Regions from separate parts of the Bradyrhizobium tunisiense genome, predicted to be linked through region 3. Evidence: predicted binding sites of a transcription regulator. Region 3 holds the regulator's gene; each other region holds the start of a gene.
The links. The regulator LexA, encoded in region 3, represses DNA repair genes until DNA is damaged. The targets are predictions, from matches to a motif close to TGTTCNNNNTGTGTTCNG.

Region 1 (6,108 bases), on a different contig from region 3:
GGCCAGCGTGCGGTTGGAGCCGGTGTCCATGACGGCAAGTTGTGCGACGGACATGTTCGATGAGTCCTCCAGTCAGAGCCGTAAGCCGGCTCACGGCGGCATTCCCATTCCAATTTCGATCTTAAGGGATGATTCGCGCCCGGCGTCTTGCCTGAGCGTGCACTACAGTTTGTAGGCCGTCCTGAATCCACCCCAGTGACGGCCCTGCACGCGGATCGCGACGTCGATCTCCCGCATCATGACGGTATTCCCGTTGCCCATGTCGCGCGCATAGCTCTGGACCAGATACGATCGCAGGTTGCGTGCGGCGGCCAACCCCGCCGGATCGTTGAATATCCGCCGGTTGCGGCTGTTGGCCGTGTTCCAGACGACGTCGCCCGGCCGCTGCGGATGCGAATAGATCTTGTTGTGCACCGGCAGGAAGCCGTTGCGATCGACCATGGCGCAGAACGCCATGCGCGGGTCCTTCGCCAGGAATGCTTCCTGGAACGGCGGCAGGGCGCGGTCGGCCCAGTCGAGATATTTCGTGCGGTATTGCTGGGGGTCGGTTCCGGCGATTTCGACATAGTCGGTGTCGAAGAGGTCGTCGATCTTGACCTCGCCGCGCGCAACCGCCTGTTCGAATATCTTCGTCAGCGCATTGCCCGCCTCCATGGCGCGGGTGACGAACTCGGTGTTCTCCTCGTGGATCGACCAGAGCCTGTCCTCGATCTTTTCGCGGAGCTCGGCATCGGGGCTGGCGAATTGCGCGCGGGCGCCGGCCTTGGATTGCTCGATCACGCGCAGACGGCAGGCGCCGACGTTTTCGAGCGTGCCTTCGATCATCGCTTGCGGTGTGAGCCGGCCTGCATCCGCGCCGCCGATCAACACACCGTCCATCGAGATTTCATAGACCGGCATCACGCCGCGCGCGCTCTCGAACTTGAGGTGGCAGGGCAGCCGTTCCGTCTTGCGGCGATCGTCGTGCTCGCTCTGGCGGAGCAGCACGGCGCAGCGCGATTTCAGCTTTTGAGCAAAAGTCGTGACGGCCTTGCCGGCGCTGGCGACGTTTTCGCCGTGGCTCTCGGCCGCCTTGGTCGCGGCGTCGATTTCGGCCGCGCTCTCGCCGACCGCGACGATGAACTCCGAGGCGCTGGCGGCATTGCCGGAGACTTCGCTGGTGGTGGCGTTCTGCTCGGCGACCGCGCCGTTGACGGTTTCGAACACGGGGCGGATCGCCTCGATCGCCTGCGAAATGCGGTGCACGGCATCTGCCGAGCCGGCGGCGTCGCGCTGCAGCGCGTCGATCTTCTTCGTGATCTCTTCCGTGGCGCCTTGCGTCTGCACCGCGAGGGCCTTGACCTCGGTTGCGACGACCGCAAAGCCCCTGCCGGCGGCACCCGCACGCGCGGCCTCGATGGTCGAGTTGAGCGCGAGCAGCGTCGTCTGTCGCGCGATCTGGGCGATCAGATTGACGACGTTGCCGATGGCGGCAGAGGATTCGCGCAAGCGGTCGACATTGGCACGGGCTTCCTGCGCCGCGGCACTGGCCTCGTCGGCAAGCTTGCCGGCTTCGCGGACCTGGGCCCCGATGCCGAGGGCGGACTGGGTGAATTTGTCGGCGGCATGGGCGAAGGTGGAGGCGTTCGATTGCGCGGCATTGGTGCGGCCGGTCAGGGCGTCGGTGCGGTCGCGAATGGCGGCAAGCGTCGTCGCGGTCGCCTCGGCGCCGCCGGCCACCGAATTGGCGGCGCGCTCGAGCTGGCGGATCATGGCGCCGAGCTCGAGTTCCAGCAGTTCGAGGATTTCCCGGGCGGAATCAGTTTGGGCCGCGGCCACGGGCTCGGAATGGGCCGCCGGCTGCGCAGCCTGCAGGGCTGGTGCAGGCGCAGCCGCCTCCGGCAGACGCTTCCGAAATAGTCCGAACGCCATCACGTCTCTCTTGTCGTGGAACGGGTGGACGCTATTTTCGCAGTCCGGAATGAAATCAGGGTTAACGATGCCCGACCTCTAGGCACGAACCATTACGGCGGCTACCTCTACAGTGCTACCTTAGGGCACCAGAGCCCTTTGATTCCGGTGGGCCGGCGGCCTATAAGGCCGCGCTTCCCACCCCATCGGCGAACACCTCCAAAGACCATTCAAGAGACCACGCATGGCCGGACATTCCCAATTCAAGAACATCATGCACCGCAAGGGGCGGCAGGATGCGCAGAAGTCGAAGCTGTTCGGCAAGCTGGCGCGGGAAATCACGGTCGCCGCCAAGCTGGGCACGCCCGACCCCAACATGAACCCCCGCCTGCGTGCCGCCATCATCGCGGCGCGCCAGGAGAACATGCCGAAGGACAATATCGAGCGTGCCGTCAAGAAGGCGCTCGGCAATGAGGGCGAGAACTATGACGAAATCCGCTACGAGGGCTATGGCCCCGGTGGCGTCGCCGTCATCGTCGAGGCGCTGACCGACAATCGCAACCGCGCCGCCTCCGACATCCGCTCCTTCTTCACCAAATCGGGCGGCAATCTCGGCGAAACCGGCTCGGTCTCCTTCATGTTCGACCGTACCGGCATCATCGAATACGACCGCAGCGTCGCCTCCGATGACGCCGTGCTGGATGCCGCAATCGAGGCCGGCGCCGACGACGTGGTCTCCGGCGAGGGCGGCCACGAGATCTACGCCTCGACCGAAGGCTACCGCGACGTCGCCAAGGCGCTGGAAGCCAAGTTCGGCGAGCCGCGCAAGGCCGCTTTGATCTGGAAGCCGCAGAACACGGTCGCGGTCGACGACGAGACCGGCGAGAAGCTGCTCAAGCTGATGGATTTGCTCAACGAGCACGACGACGTCCAGCAGGTCTACGCCAATTTCGAGGTGTCGGACGCGCTGATGGCGAAGATGGGCGGCTGATAGCCAGCTCCGAATTCTGCCGTCGTCGCCCGGCTTGACCGGGCGACCCAGTATTCCAGAGACGCCAGAGGGATACGGATAAGCCGCGGCGTACTGGATACCCCGCTTTCGCGGGGTATGACGACGGAATGTAGGTTGGGCGGCGGTGCTCATCCGGGACCCCCACTCCCCTGTTACTTCCGTTCTGTTTCTGTTTCCCCCACGACGGCCAGCCGCTATCACTGGCCCATGACTGCGCTCCCGATTCGTGGCCCCGTTCGCATCATCGGCATTGACCCCGGCCTGCGCCGTACCGGCTGGGGCGTGATCGAGACCGAGGGCAACCGCCTGATCTACATCGCCTGCGGTTCGGTGGAGCCGCCGGACGATCTGCCGCTGGCGAGCCGGCTGCTCGCGATCCATGAGGGGCTCGCGGCCGTGCTCGCGAATCATCAGCCGATGGAAGCCGCGGTCGAGCAGACTTTCGTCAATAAGGACGGCGTTGCGACGCTGAAGCTCGGCCAGGCCCGCGGCGTCGCCATGCTGGCGCCCGCGATGTTCGGCATCCCGGTCGCCGAATACGCGCCGAACCAGGTCAAGAAAACCGTGGTCGGCGCCGGTCACGCCGACAAGCAACAGATCGCGATGATGCTGAAGATCCTGCTGCCCAAGGCCGAGCCGCCGTCCGCGGATGCCGCCGACGCACTCGCCATCGCCATCACCCACGCCCATCACCGCCAGAGCACCGCGCTCAGGCTGAAGGTGGTGGGGATATGATCGGCAAGCTCAAGGGCCTGATCGATTCCTACGGCGAGGATTTCGTCATCCTCGACGTCGGCGGCGTCGGCTATCAGGTGCATTGCTCCTCACGCACCTTGCAGCATCTGCCCTCGCCGGGCGAAGCCGCCGTGCTGTCGATCGAGACCTATGTCCGCGAGGACCAGATCAAGCTGTTCGGCTTTCGCACCGATCAGGAGCGCGAATGGTTTCGCCTGCTTCAGACCGTGCAGGGCGTCGGCGCCAAGGTCGCGCTCGCGGTGCTCGGCACGCTGGCGCCGTCCGATCTCGCCAATGCCATTGCGTTGCGTGACAAGGCGGCGGTGGCGCGGACACCCGGCGTCGGCCCCAAGGTCGCCGAGCGCATCGTCACCGAGTTGAAGGACAAGGCGCCGGCCTTCGCCAATGTCGATCCGGCCGTGGTGCATCTCGCCGGCGCCGTCGATGACCAGCGCGCGCCGCGCCCCGTGGCGGATGCGATCTCTGCATTGGTCAATCTCGGCTATGGCCAGCCGCAGGCGGCTGCGGCGATTGCGTCTGCGTCGCGTAGTGCCGGTGAGAATGTCGAAACGGCACAGCTCATTCGTCTCGGCCTGAAGGAGCTCGCGAAGTGAGCGATCCCAAGGCCAACCGCATGGTCTCGCCCGAACGCCGCAGCGACGATGTCGGCGATACCGCGCTGCGTCCGCAATCGCTGTCCGATTTCGTCGGCCAGCAGCAGGCGCGCAAGAACCTCTCGATCTTCATCGAGGCGGCGCGCAAGCGCGGCGAGGCGCTGGATCACGTGCTGTTCGTCGGTCCCCCCGGCCTCGGCAAGACCACGCTGGCGCAGATCGTGGCCAAGGAGCTCGGCGTCGGTTTCCGCGCCACGTCAGGGCCTGTCATCGCCAAGGCCGGCGATCTTGCTGCGCTGCTGACCAATCTCGAAGAGCGCGACGTGCTCTTCATCGACGAGATCCATCGCCTCAGCCCGGCGGTCGAAGAGGTGCTCTATCCCGCGATGGAGGATTTTCAGCTCGACCTCATCATCGGCGAAGGTCCGGCCGCGCGCTCGGTGAAGATCGAGCTGTCGAAATTCACCCTCGTCGGCGCCACCACGCGCGCTGGCCTGCTCACCAATCCCTTGCGCGATCGCTTCGGCATTCCGGTGCGGCTGAATTTCTACACGATCGAGGAATTGGAGAGCATCGTCAGTCGCGGCGCGCGCGTGCTCAATGTCGGCATGAGCGCCGATGGCGCCAACGAGATCGCGCGCCGTGCCCGCGGCACGCCGCGCATTGCCGGCCGCCTGCTCCGCCGCGTGCGCGATTTCGCCTCGGCGGCCGATGCGGACAAGATCGACCGCAAGATTGCCGACCACGCGCTGAGCGCGCTCGAGGTCGACGCCGCGGGGCTCGACGCCATGGACCGCCGCTATCTCACGACCATCGCGATGAACTATGGCGGCGGTCCCGTAGGCGTCGAGACCATGGCTGCCGCCCTGTCCGAGCCGCGCGATGCGATCGAGGACATCATCGAGCCCTATCTGATCCAGTGTGGCTATCTCCAGCGCACCCCGCGCGGCCGCCTGCTGACCTCGCACGCCTTCCGCCATCTCGGCATCGCCGAGCCCTCGCGCGATGCGGCCGCGCAATTCGGCTTGTTTGGCACGGATTCGCCCGAGGACGACTGAGAGCCGCAACCGGTGAACCCGCGGCGTCAATCCCCTCACTAATCCGAACACGCGGCGATCTGGAGTGCCGCTGACGCACACGGATTGGAGTAGGAAGAATGCGGCCGCCGAACGATACCGCTTTGCTCGAGGTCATCGTGGCCGCGCCGCAGCTGCGCACGCCGGATGAGACCGAGGCGTTCCTCGATCCGATGCCGATCAGTGAGCTGGCGTCGATGTGGTGCGCGCTCCAGCGCGTGAGCCGGCGCGACCAGGCCGGCAGCATCTGGGCCTTGAAACTGTATTTCGACCATCTGCCGCACCGCCGGCCGCAACAGGCGCTCGATCTCGTGCTGGAGGTGCTCAAGACCGAGGCCGACAAGCCCACGGTGATGCAGCTCAACGACAAGTTCTTGCTGTCGCTGCTCTATGCGCACGGCGAGGCCGTGATCGAGCGTATCGAGCACGAGGCCATGCAGAATGACCGATTGCGCTGGCTGCTCGGCGGTGTGCACGTCGCGCCCGACGATCCCTTGATGTCGCGCCTTGCAGAGCATGCCGATAGCGAGGCTTGGCAGGCCGACCATCTGGCCAAGCGCACGCCGCGCGAGCCGCTCGATTGCGCCAGCCTGTCGACCGCAGCGCTCGCCCGCGCCTGGGTCGAGCAATATTCCAAGTCGGACCGTGACCAGGATGACAATCTGTTCGCGATCATGGATTTCGAGCGCGACCTGCGCGAAGAGGACCCGGATGGCCTGATCGACCTGGTTCTCGAAGTCCTGAAGATCGAGGCCAACCCCGTGCTGCTGTCGCTGCTGGC
Region 2 (6,108 bases), on a different contig from region 3:
AGCCACGAACAGGCGCGAGACGAAATCCTCGTCGCGGGTCTGCATGCCGGCACGGCCCTTGCCGCCGCGGCGCTGCGCCCGGTAGGCCGACAGCGGCACGCGCTTGACGTAGCCGGCATGGGACACGGTGACGACCATGTCCTCGCGCTGGATCAGGTCCTCGTCCTCGACCTCGCCTTCCTGCTCGATGATGACGGTGCGCCGCGGCGTGGCGAACTCGGCCTTCACCTCGGCGAGCTCGGTCTTGATGATGCCCAGCACGCGGTCGCGCGAGCGCAGGATGTCGAGATAATCGGCGATCTCGCCGGCGAGCTTGTCGAGCTCGTCGCGGATCTCGTCGCGGCCGAGCGCGGTGAGGCGTTGCAGGCGCAGGTCGAGGATAGCCCTCGCCTGCTCCATCGACAGCCGGATCGTGCCGTCGGCGCTGATGCGATGGCGCGGATCGTCGATCAGCGTCAGCATGTCCTCGACGTCCCGTGCGGGCCAGTCGCGCGACATCAAGGTGTCGCGGGCGGTGGTCGGGTCGGGCGACGTCCGGATCACGCGGATCATTTCGTCGATATTGGCGACCGCGATCGCGAGGCCAACGAGGATATGCGCGCGATCGCGCGCCTTGGCCAGGAGATATTTGGTGCGCCGCGTGACGACCCGCTCGCGGAAGTCGACGAAGATCGTCAGCAGGTCCTTCAGATGCATGATCCGCGGACGGCCGCTGTCGAGCGCCACCATGTTGACGCCGAAGCTGGTTTGCAGCGGCGTGAATCTGTACAGCTGGTTCAGCACCACGTCCGGCACGGCATCGCGCTTCAACTCGATGACGACGCGGTAGCCTTCGCGGTCCGATTCATCGCGCAGGTCGCCGATGCCCTCGATCTTCTTTTCCTTGACCAGCTCGGCGATGCGCTCGACCATCGTCGCCTTGTTCACCTGGTAGGGAATCTCGGTGATGATGATCGCCTCGCGCTCCTTGCGGAAGGTCTCGATCGCGACCTTGCCGCGCATCATGATCGAGCCGCGGCCGAGGTGATAGGCTGAGCGGATGCCCTGCCGTCCGAGGATGACGCCGCCGGTCGGGAAATCCGGTCCCGGCACGATGTTGATGAGCTCGTCGATGGTGAGCGCGGGATTGTCGATCAACGCGACACAGGCGTCGATGACCTCGCCGAGATTGTGCGGCGGGATGTTGGTCGCCATGCCGACCGCGATACCGCCCGCACCGTTGACGAGAAGGTTCGGGAACTTGGCCGGCAAGACCGACGGTTCGGTCTCGTTGTTGTCGTAGTTGGGCTGGAAGTCGACGGTGTCCTTGTCGATGTCGGCCAGCAGAGCCAGCGCCGCCTTGGTCAGGCGGGCTTCGGTGTAACGATAGGCAGCCGGGGGATCGCCGTCGACCGAGCCGAAATTGCCCTGGCCGTCGATCAGCGGCACGCGCATGGAGAAGTCCTGCGCCATCCGGACCATGGCGTCGTAGATCGACTGGTCGCCGTGCGGATGATACTTACCGATGACGTCACCGACCACGCGGGCGGACTTGACGTACTTCTTGTCGGGCGTGTGCCCCTGCTCGTTCATCGAGAACAGGATGCGGCGGTGCACCGGCTTCAGACCGTCGCGCGCATCGGGCAGCGCCCGCGCCACGATCACGCTCATGGCGTAGTCGAGATAGGACTTCTTCATCTCCTCGAAGATGGAGACGGGGCGAATATCCGAGGGTTGCGCCGGCTGGTCGCCGGGCTTGTCGTCGTCGTCAGCCAAGGGGAAATCCGGTGAGATTTTATCTGGGAATCATATAGCGCATCGAGCCCCTGATAACCACCCTTGCGGGCTCCAGGGAAGCGCTTTTTCCGCTCATTTTTCCAATCACTTACGTCCCTACGGGCAGCTTCGCCGAGGGGCCTGGAACAGGCCTTCCGAAATCGCCTCTGCAGCTCGGCGATCGCGCGGCCCGCACGTCGACGAGCCTGTTTTGCGCTGGCGCCGTCCGAGTTCGACTCAAATATGAAGCGGGCCCGGAAATCCCGAGCCCTTCCTGTCGATTAGCAGGGTTTGCTGACACGAGGTGGAAGGCGCCGCTCTATCGGCCCTGCGCCACTCATTGTCCGGATCGTCCTCAGAACGGGATATCGTCGTCCATGTCGCTGTTGCGGCCACCGCCGCTGGCGGCAACGGGACGGCGCGGCGCGCTGCTGCCGGGGCCGGAGGAGCCGAAATCGCCGCCCGGCTCGTCGCCGAAGCTGCCGCCTCCACCGCCGCCGCGGCCGTCGAGCATCGTGAGCGTCGAATTGAAGCCCTGCAGCACCACCTCCGTCGAGTACTTCTCGACACCGCTCTGATCGGTCCATTTGCGGGTCTGGAGCGCGCCCTCGATGTAAACCTTGGCACCCTTCTTCAGGTACTGTTCGGCGACCTTGCAGAGGCCTTCATTGAAGATCACGACGCGGTGCCACTCGGTCTTCTCCTTGCGCTCGCCGGAGTTCTTGTCGCGCCAGGTTTCCGAAGTGGCGATGCTCAGATTCGCGATCGGCCGCCCGTCCTGCGTGCGGCGGATTTCAGGATCCTTGCCGAGATTTCCAACCAGAATGACCTTGTTGACGCTTCCCGCCATCGCCGCTCTCCACTCCGAATGCCACTAATTTGAAAAAGGCCGAGCGCGCCATCCGCGTTCCTCTGCGCCCTGTTGGGGCGAACCTATACGCTTGCAGGCGCCGCTCGGCCCGTCACCCCAAGGTTATCCCCACATATAGCACCGACGGGCAATTCGTTCCAGATTTGTTCTCGTATAAATCTCCCCAAAATGTGGAGACGGGATGGCGCTTAGATGGCGCTGCGATGGCGGACGAAATGGAACCAAATCGGGTTCCCGTGAATGGGCGAAACCACTTAACATTCATTAAGTTAAGCGCGGACCTATTGCTTCCAAACTGTTGCGCGCCGGGCACGGACTCTGCCGCCTAATCGGGCTATCGTTGTGCCTCGAATTGATGCAAATGGGCCTCGCGCCTGATAGTCCGCCTCGGGGAACTCTGAGAGGCGGATCGACTGGGGAGATTACAATGAAGAAGATTCTCGTTGGCTTCGCCGGCGCAGTTGCGCTGGCCCTCTCGGCTCCGGCCGGTGCTGCGGATCTCGGGGCCCGTCCCTATACAAAGGCGCCGGTCGCCCCCCCCGCTCCGATCTATACCTGGACCGGCTTCTACATCGGTGTGCAGGGCGGCGGCGGCTGGGGTCGCAGCGACGAGACCTTCTTCGGCGCTCCGAACGCTCCGGGCTTCGCTGGATCGCAGGATTACGATACCAGCGGCGGGTTCGTCGGTGGCGTGTTCGGCTACAACTGGCAAGTCAACAATGTCGTATTCGGTATCGAAGGCGACTACCATTGGGCCGACATCAACGGTCGTTCTGCGGAGATCAATGCCGGCCTGGGCGACACCTATTTCACGAGAATCCGCGGCTTCGGCGACATCAAGGGCCGTCTCGGCTACTCGACCGGCCCCGCTCTCTTGTTCATCAGCGGCGGCGCTGCAGTCGGCGACATTCAGCACCGCTATGATGGCGTTCCCGGAAACGTCTTCATCCAGAACAACACCCGCTGGGGTTGGACCGTCGGCGCCGGCGCGGAATACATGTTCGCTCCGAACTGGTCGGCCAAGGTCGAATACAACTACATCGACTTCGGCCGCAGCACGATCCAGTACACCGCCGTGCCTGCCAACCGTTCCGAGTGGAACGATACCGTTCACACCGTCAAGGCAGGTGTGAACTATCACTTCAATTGGGGCGGGATGGGCACCACCAGGTACTGATATCTCTCTGAAATCATTGAATCGAAGGCCGGCCTCGCGCCGGCCTTTTTCGTTTGGTGGCAAAGCAAATGAGTCAACTACGCTTACGTTTTGGGCGCCGTGTGGCTTTTTGGAGACACAACTTGCGGCTTTGCTGGTGTAAGTACGGCGTTAGTTGGACACGACGTCCGCTGCCCTTTCGATCGCGGAAGGCAACAATAGAAACTGGGACTGGGATTAAGTTGAAAATGAAAAAGGTTTTGTTGGCTTCGGCCTGTTTGTTCGCTCTGGCGGCCCCCGCTTCGGCTGCTGATCTCGCAGCCCGCCCCTACACCAAGGCTCCGGTCGCTCCGCTGGCTTCGGTCTACAACTGGACCGGCTTCTACCTCGGTATCGTCGGTGGCGGCGCCTGGGAAGACAGCTCCGGCGACCCGAAGATGAAGGGTGGCTTCGTCGGCGGCACCGCCGGCTACAACTGGCAGACCGGCAACGTCGTGTTCGGCCTCGAGGCTGATGCTGCCTGGGCTGACGTCAGCGCGTCCGCCACCGGTCCGATCCTCGTCCCCGGCTTCGGTGTTGCCACGGCGACTCTGAGCTCGAAGACGGATGCGATGGGCACCGTTCGCGGCCGCATCGGCTGGGCCGTCAACAACGTCCTGTTCTACGGCACGGGTGGTTACGCCTGGATCGACAACAAGCTGAGCGCCAGCGCTCTCGGCGTGACCATCTCCGACAGCAAGTTCCACTCCGGCTGGACCGTCGGTGCGGGCGTCGAGGCGTACTTCGCTCCGAACTGGACCGTCAAGGGCGAGTACCTCTACCGCAGCCTCGGCGGCGAGACCTACTTCTCGGGCACCCTGCCCACCGGCACGCTCGACTTCCACACCGTGCAGGTCGGCGTGAACTATCACTTCGGCGCCCCGGTGGTTGCGAAGTACTAAGCTTCACTCCAACGCTTCGCGTTGCGAAAGGCCGGCCTTGTGCCGGCCTTTTTGTTTGTGCGCGGCAACCCGCTTCGTGCTGGCGTTTTTGGCGAGATGTGGCGCGCCGGTGACACAACCTTCGGCTTCAATGGTGTAAAGCAATGGCATCGGTCGGATCATAGGGGGCCGCTGTCTTCCGCTTTTCGGAAGGCAAGAACGAAACGAAACTGGGGAATCGATATGAAGAAGCTTTTGCTGGCTTCGGCCGGTTTGTTTGCACTCAGCGCGTTGGCGCCGGCCTCAGCGGCCGATCTGGCGGCCCGCCCCTACACCAAGGCTCCGGTCGCGCCGGTCGCGATGTACAACTGGAGCGGTTTCTACATCGGCGTCAACGGCGGTGGCGCCTCGAGCCGCAACTGCTGGGATCTCAACGCTGTCCTCGGCGCGGCAATTCCGGTTGTCTCCGAAGGCTGTCACAACGCCACCGGCGGCGTCGTCGGTGGTCAGGTCGGCTATCGCTGGCAGTCGACCAACTGGGTCTTCGGCCTCGAAGCTCAAGGCGACTGGGCCAATCTCAAGGGATCGAACGCGAGCGCTCCCCTCGCCTTCGCGCCGATCGTCAATCAGACCCGAATCGATGCGATCGGCCTTTTCACCGGCCAGGTCGGCTATGCCTGGAACAACGTGCTCTGGTACGTGAAGGGCGGCGCCGCGGTTACCCATGCCAAATACGATGGTCTTCTGGGCGGCGTCGTCTTCGACAGCGCGAGCGAGACGCGCTGGGGTGGCGCAGTCGGCACCGGCATCGAATTCGGTTTCGCCCCGAACTGGTCTGTTGCCGTCGAATACAACCATCTGTTCATGGGCGGCCGCAATGTCGGGTTCACGGTCCTCGGCGTCAACGACCGTACCGACCGTATCAAGCAGGACGTCGACATGGGCACCGTCCGCCTCAACTACACCTTCGGCGGTCCCGTCGTCGCCCGGTACTGAAATCCCGATCGACCGACGTCACCTCGTCACGAAAGGCCGGCCTCGCGCCGGCCTTTTTGTTTCGGCGGGTGTACGTTCCCCAGCCCCGCTGCTGCCAGATGCCGCCAGCGCCCCAACAATCCGTTGACGATTCGCAACTCCCTCTGGAAATCCGAGCGCGTTCTTCCTACGTTCGCTGACAACCCCATCGGCGCCGATCCCGGTTCCGGGCGAAGCGCGCCTCTTTTGCTGGCGCGGTCGCGCACCCATGGGATTCCTTGAGGGCAACTCGGATGGATGAAGTGATCAAGGCGAAGCGCCAACAGCAGAACGCGGGGGCACACCTGCGCGCAATTACGATCCGCGGCGCGCGCGAGCACAACCTCAAGAACATCGACGTCGAGATTCCCCGCGACAAGCTGGTGGTGTTC
Region 3 (6,108 bases):
ATTTCCGCATGTAGTCTGACCTTCTCGCTTGGGGCTTTGGGGCGCCATGCAATTGGCGATCCAGTCCGCTTCTCACAATACCATTCTGGTTTCTTCAAGGCCGGGATGCCGCGCCAACGGGACCGCCGCAGAAATCGCTTCGTCCGGACCTAAACTTTTGGCAACGTTGCAGGACTGGTCCGCCCGCAAGGGAAATCGGTCGGCCGGTCACGCCTCGCAGCTATGCGATTTTAGGATAGTTTTGGAGGGCTGGACGGGTTAGGCGATGACATAAGGCTTCAAATTCTCGGGAGGATAACAATGAACGAAGCACCCCGCATCCGGGCGGAACGGAACGTCGAGCTCGGCGCCAGCAACGAGCCGTTCCAGAACCTGCACGAATTCGTCCGGAAAGCGCGGGCCAATCTCAACCAGAACGCCTGGGACTACATCGTCGGTGCCGCCGAGACCGAAACCACGATGCGCCGCAACCGCATGGCGCTGGACGAGATCGCCTTTCGCCCGCGCGTGCTGCGCGACGTCCGCAAGGTGGACGGCTCGGTTCAGCAGTTCGGCCGCAAGATGCGTCTGCCGGTGGTGCTCGCCCCCGTCGGCGCGCTCGAGATCTTCGACCCGGACGGCGCGGCGAGCGTCGCGCGCGGTGCCGGCGCCTTCGGCGCATCGCACATGCTGAGCTCGGTCTCCGAGCCGGGACTGGAGAAGACCGCCGAGGCAGCCCCCGATGCGCTCCGGCTCTATCAGCTCTATGTCCGCGGCGACGACGCTTTCGTCGCCGATGTCGTCAGCCGCGCCGAGAAGAACGCCTATGCCGCCTTCTGCCTGACCGTCGACACCGCCCATTACAGCCGTCGCGAACGTGACATCGCCAAGCGCTACGTTCGCGAGAGCCGCCTGCGTGCCACCGGCGGCGATTTCCAGAAGGGCCTGGAGTGGCGGACGGTGAAAATGGTCAAGGACAAGTTCAAGATCCCGCTGATCCTGAAGGGCATCGCCACCGCCGAGGACGCCCTGATCGCGGTCGATCACGGCGTCGAATGGATCTATGTCTCCAATCATGGCGGCCGCCAGCTCGACCATGGCCTCGGCGCCATGCATGTGCTGCCCGAGATCGTCGAGGCCGTGAAAGGGCGTGCCAAGATCATGGTCGATGGCGGGGTCTGTCGCGGCACCGACATCGTCAAGGCGATCGCGGCAGGCGCAGACCTCGTTGGCATCGGCCGGCTGCAATGCTGGGCGCTGGCGGCGGCCGGCGAAGCCGGCATCACGCGGATGCTGGAGCTCTTGGAGGACGAGGTGCTGCGCTGCCTCGGCCTGCTGGGCGCCACCTCGTTTGCCGAGGTCGACAGATCCTGCCTGCGTCCGGCCACCGCCACCAACGCGCCGAGCGTGTTCAGCGCGTTCCCGCTGTTCGACCACGAGCCTTATCGATACTGACTTGTCGAAAGTGACCCGTCGAAGGTGACTTGCCGACCCTTGCCGATGCTGAACTGAAAAGGACGCAATGACATCGCTCTCTCCCGGCAGCGCGGATGCGCTTCTGTTCGATCTCGGGCGCGTTGTGCTCGACATCGACTTCTCCAAGGCGATCGCCTGCTGGGCGGGACATGCCGGCTGCCGGCCGGAGGCGATCGTCGCGCGCTATGTGCGTGACGAGGCCTACCAGCTGCACGAGGTCGGCAGGATAACCGACGAGGATTATTTCGCCTCGCTGCGAAGCTCGCTCGGAATCGGCATTTCGGACGCGCAGTTCCTCGAGGGTTGGAACGCGATCTTCGCCGGCGAGATGCCTGATATCGCCGAGCTGTTGCCGCGTGCGGCAAAGCGGATGCCGCTCTACGCATTCTCCAACACCAATCGGCCGCATGTCGATTATTTCTCGAAGGAATATGCCGGCCTGCTCGGCCATTTCCGCGAGCTGTATCTGTCGTCCAGCATCGGCCTGCGCAAACCGGATGCGGCGGCTTTCGACCATGTCGTCTCGGCGATCGGCGTCCCGGCGGAGCGCATCCTGTTTTTCGACGATCTCGCCGAGAACATCGAGGGAGCCCGGGCACGCGGCCTGACCGCCGTGCATGTCACCTCGCCGCGCGATGTCGGGAACGCATTGAAGGCACTGGGCATCTGAGGCCAGCCGGCCGTCGCCGCGGAACCGGCCTCCCGAAGGCAAAATTTGCACAGAATGGGGAACCAGTTCCCTTTGTGCATTTTTGTACAGAGTTCCGGGAACGGAATACCGCCCTTAGGACTCATTGAGTCCGTTGGGACTTCTACATCGGACTTATCGACGTGCTGGGCAAAACCTATCTCACCAAGCAAGCCTCTCTCCTGCTTGAATTCGCAAGAACCACCTCGGATTCTGACCTTTCCGCCAAGCTGATCAGCAAGGCCGCCGACCTGAAATCCTTGGCCGATCCGCTACCGGACAAGGATCAAGGTCCCAAAGCTCCCGACGTCGCACTGGACGACGGCTCGGACCGACCGAGCGGGAGTTGACCGATGCTGGCCGTGGTGCTCGTCCTTCTCGTGCTCGCCATGGCCATCCTCATCCCGGTCTGTCTCGCCTTCCGGATCATGCCGCGACGGACGTGAGCTGCGTCCTCCGCTGGGGCCACGCAGGCTAAATCACCTGCGTGCTGCTTTGCCTCGCGCCCGCACTCGGATAGAACTCTCGCCGGCCATTTATCGATGTGCTCAGCAGGAGTTTAGCCCTTGGCTTTGATGCCCGTTTCTGACGCGCTTGCCGCGGTACTGGCGGGTGCGGAGCCGCTGGCTGAACAGATGGCTCCGCTCGACGATGCCTACCATCGCGTGCTCGCGCGCGACGTCGCGGCGCGGCGCACGCAGCCGCCGCAGGCGATGTCGGCGATGGACGGCTATGCCGTCCGCGCCGCCGATGCGGCAACGATCGATTCCCGGCTGACGGTCATCGGCGAGGTCGCGGCGGGCCGTCCTTTCGCAAGAACGGTCGGCGCCGGCGAAGCCGTACGGATCTTCACCGGCGGCGTCATTCCCGACGGCGCCGACGCCGTCGTGATCCAGGAGGACACCGTCGCGGACGACAGCTGCGTCACGATCAAGCAAGCCGCGATCGCCGGACGGCACATCCGCCCGGCAGGCGTCGACTTCCGTGAAGGCGACGTCCTCTTGCGCAAGGGAACCCGGCTGACGGAGCGCGATCTCGCGCTCGCCGCCGCCATGAATTACCCCCACCTCGCCGTCTGCCGCCGTCCGAAGGTCGCGATCCTCGCCACCGGCGACGAACTGGTGATGCCGGGCTCAACGCCCGGGCACGGCCAGATCGTCTATTCCAATGGCTACGCCCTGCACGCGCTCGCCCGCAGCGAGGGCGCCGAGACCATCGACCTCGGTGTTGCCGCAGACACGCTTGCAGCCACCTCCGCCGGCATCCGGCGCGCCCGCGAGGCCGGTACCGACATCCTGGTCACGACGGGCGGCGCATCTGTCGGCGACCACGATCTGGTCCAGCAAGCGCTCCGGGACGAAGGCATCTCGATGGCGTTCTGGAAGATCGCGATTCGGCCCGGCAAGCCGATGATGCACGGACGGCTCGGCGCGATGCGCGTGATCGGCCTGCCCGGCAATCCGGTGTCCTCCTATGTGTGCGCCTTCCTGTTCATGGTGCCGTTGATTCGCGCGCTGTCGGGCCGTTCGGTGATTCATCATCGCCGCGAGCGGGCCGTGCTGGGCCGCGATCTCGGCGCCAACGACCAGCGTGAGGAGTATCTGCGCGCGCGCCTGGAGCTGCGCGACGACGGCGCGCTCGTTGCCGTTCCCGTCAGCCATCAGGACTCCTCTCTGCTTGCGAATCTTGCTGCAGCACAGGTACTTCTCGTGCGCCCGCCGTTCGCGCCGAAGGCCGAGGCGGGCAGCCCTTGCGAGGTGCTGCGCCTCCCCGTCTGAACTGCGCGGCCACACGCATTCCGCGAACTCGCCCCTGTTCACGGTAAATTAAGCAGTTGCGGAACATGTATCGAACATATAGTGTCCGTTCATGATTTGTTTCGAGCATGTAGCGGCTTATCGCTGAATTCATCGTCTCGGAATCGAACGACATCAACCGGGGGACTTAGGTCGAGATGTTAACGCGCAAACAATACGAGCTTCTGCGGTTCATCAGTGAACGTTTGAAGGAAAGCGGCGTGCCGCCGTCCTTCGACGAGATGAAGGATGCGCTCGACCTGCGCTCGAAGTCGGGCATCCACCGCCTGATCACCGCGCTCGAGGAGCGTGGCTTCATCCGCCGCCTGCCCAACCGCGCTCGGGCCATCGAAGTCATCAAGCTGCCGGAGCTTCAGGCTGCGGCCGGCAACCGGCGCGGCTTCACGCCGAGCGTCATCGAGGGCAATCTCGGCAAGGTGCGCGCGAGCTCCAGCCCGCCCGTTGACGAGGGCGAGCGGCCCGTCGCAGTGCCCGTGATGGGCCGCATCGCGGCCGGCACGCCGATCGAGGCGTTGCAGACCCGCAGCCACACCATCAGCGTGCCGCCCGACATGCTCGGCTCCGGCGAGCATTACGCGCTCGAAGTGCGCGGCGATTCCATGGTCGAGGCAGGTATCCTCGACGGCGACATGGCGCTGATCCAGCGCAACGAGAGCGCCGATACCGGCGACATCGTGGTGGCGCTGATCGACGACGAGGAGGCCACGCTCAAGCGCTTCCGCCGCCGCGGCGCCTCGATCGCACTCGAGCCCGCCAATGCCGCCTATGAGGTGCGCATCCTGCCGCCGAACCGCGTCAAGATTCAGGGCAAGCTGATCGGGCTTTACCGGAAGTACTGAGAGCCCTCGGCGGTCATTCGATACCCATGATTCCGACTGGAGCGGATCTGATCCGCTCCTGCTGGGCAATCTTCTGGTCTTGCGCAGATTGTCCGGCCCCTCTTCAGAGGCGACGCCTCGGCGTGTCGCCACAGGCCCCCATTGCTTCGCGGTCTCGAGTCCTCGAGCAGACATGACGCATCGGCGCCCGCGCGCCGCTGACGTTGGTCCTCGCCGAATGCATTGATGTGAGCTTTGTTCCTGTCGGATTCGAAAAGATAATTTGATCGCGTCCCGCAGACCAGCCGCAGATTTGCCTACAACCAAGCAGAGCGTTGCGTGCTTCCACTCTGATAGAGGCTTGCGCCTCCGAGGGAGGCGCGGGTTGCTATCTTCGAATGAGGAGCACCCGATGTGTGACTACAGCCTGCATGCCGTTGCATCGCGCCCCGCCGAAGTCGGCGAGACGATCGTGTCGACAACGTTCCGCGGCACCTCGACGCGTGGCTTTGCTTCTGCCGCCGATCCGACCGTGGCCGTCTGTCTGCTGCCCGGGACGGAGCTCGCCTTCGCCGACAACGTCCGCTACGACAATCGCTGGATCTGGACGCGCACCGTCAATTCGCGCGTCGGCAAGTTCGGCAAGATCGATCCGCACATTCCCGATCGCCACCACGACGCGATCGAATTCCCTGACGGTAAATACGTGCTGGTGACACAACTCGTCGAAGGCCAGCGTGCCACCGTGTTGCAATTGCCGGTGACCCAGCCCGTCGGCGAGCGCGAGCACAAGCCGCAGATCATCGACGACAGCCGGTCGCCGGTCACGCGCCTGCCGATCGGCTGACGCCACCTCGACTGACAACTGGATGCCGCCAGGATTGAAGTGCCATCGCCGGCAGACGCCGGCGAGATGGCATGGTTCGTGTTTTCACGAACATCGATCGGCCCGCCCGGCGCCGCACGAAGTTTGAGCCGTCCTGCCTGAATTTTGAACGTCCGCTCCGCAGCCAAATGACCGATGCTGTCGTGGTTTGAGGCGGCGGACACGCTCGATGAAGACCTTCATTCGCGTCGTTGAACTCTGGGTGCCCGACCGGACGCGCAGGCGTCTGGAATTCGGCGGCGGCCTCTACGGCGAAGGGCTGTCCGCGTTCAAGTCCGTGAGCGAGGACCTGCACTTCGGATATGACGAGGGACTTCCCGGCAAGGCCTGGGCCTCTGGCCATCCCGTCATCCTCACGACCTTCGCCAACTCCTATTTCAAACGGACCGAGCAGGCCGTCGCGGCCGGCCTCACCTGCGGCGTGGCGGTGCCGGTGTTCGCGGG

Region 1: the regulator LexA is predicted to act here: its motif matches at 3,062-3,079, upstream of ruvC (crossover junction endodeoxyribonuclease RuvC).
Region 2: the regulator LexA is predicted to act here: its motif matches at 2,760-2,777, upstream of ACFDR6_RS12990 (single-stranded DNA-binding protein).

What each region holds. Positions count from the first base shown of each region.
Region 1 is NZ_JBHLEV010000001.1:194,419-200,526, reverse strand. Features, by position in the region: gene ACFDR6_RS00955 (methyl-accepting chemotaxis protein) at 1-54, opposite strand, end outside; gene ACFDR6_RS00950 (methyl-accepting chemotaxis protein) at 163-1,911, opposite strand; gene ACFDR6_RS00945 (YebC/PmpR family DNA-binding transcriptional regulator) at 2,135-2,881, shown strand; gene ruvC (crossover junction endodeoxyribonuclease RuvC) at 3,110-3,637, shown strand; gene ruvA (Holliday junction branch migration protein RuvA) at 3,634-4,251, shown strand; gene ruvB (Holliday junction branch migration DNA helicase RuvB) at 4,272-5,309, shown strand; gene ACFDR6_RS00925 (DUF6869 domain-containing protein) at 5,408-6,108, shown strand, end outside.
Region 2 is NZ_JBHLEV010000002.1:1,160,023-1,166,130, forward strand. Features, by position in the region: gene gyrA (DNA gyrase subunit A) at 1-1,755, opposite strand, end outside; gene ACFDR6_RS12990 (single-stranded DNA-binding protein) at 2,111-2,605, opposite strand; gene ACFDR6_RS12995 (outer membrane protein) at 3,054-3,803, shown strand; gene ACFDR6_RS13000 (outer membrane protein) at 4,031-4,723, shown strand; gene ACFDR6_RS13005 (hypothetical protein) at 4,727-4,873, opposite strand; gene ACFDR6_RS13010 (outer membrane protein) at 4,946-5,698, shown strand; gene uvrA (excinuclease ABC subunit UvrA) at 5,971-6,108, shown strand, end outside.
Region 3 is NZ_JBHLEV010000006.1:308,229-314,336, reverse strand. Features, by position in the region: gene ACFDR6_RS26125 (S41 family peptidase) at 1-10, opposite strand, end outside; gene ACFDR6_RS26120 (alpha-hydroxy acid oxidase) at 301-1,434, shown strand; gene ACFDR6_RS26115 (HAD family hydrolase) at 1,502-2,125, shown strand; gene ACFDR6_RS26110 (hypothetical protein) at 2,287-2,493, shown strand; gene ACFDR6_RS26105 (molybdopterin molybdotransferase MoeA) at 2,710-3,921, shown strand; gene lexA (transcriptional repressor LexA) at 4,098-4,799, shown strand; gene ACFDR6_RS26095 (hypothetical protein) at 5,191-5,625, shown strand; gene ACFDR6_RS26090 (GAF domain-containing protein) at 5,834-6,108, shown strand, end outside.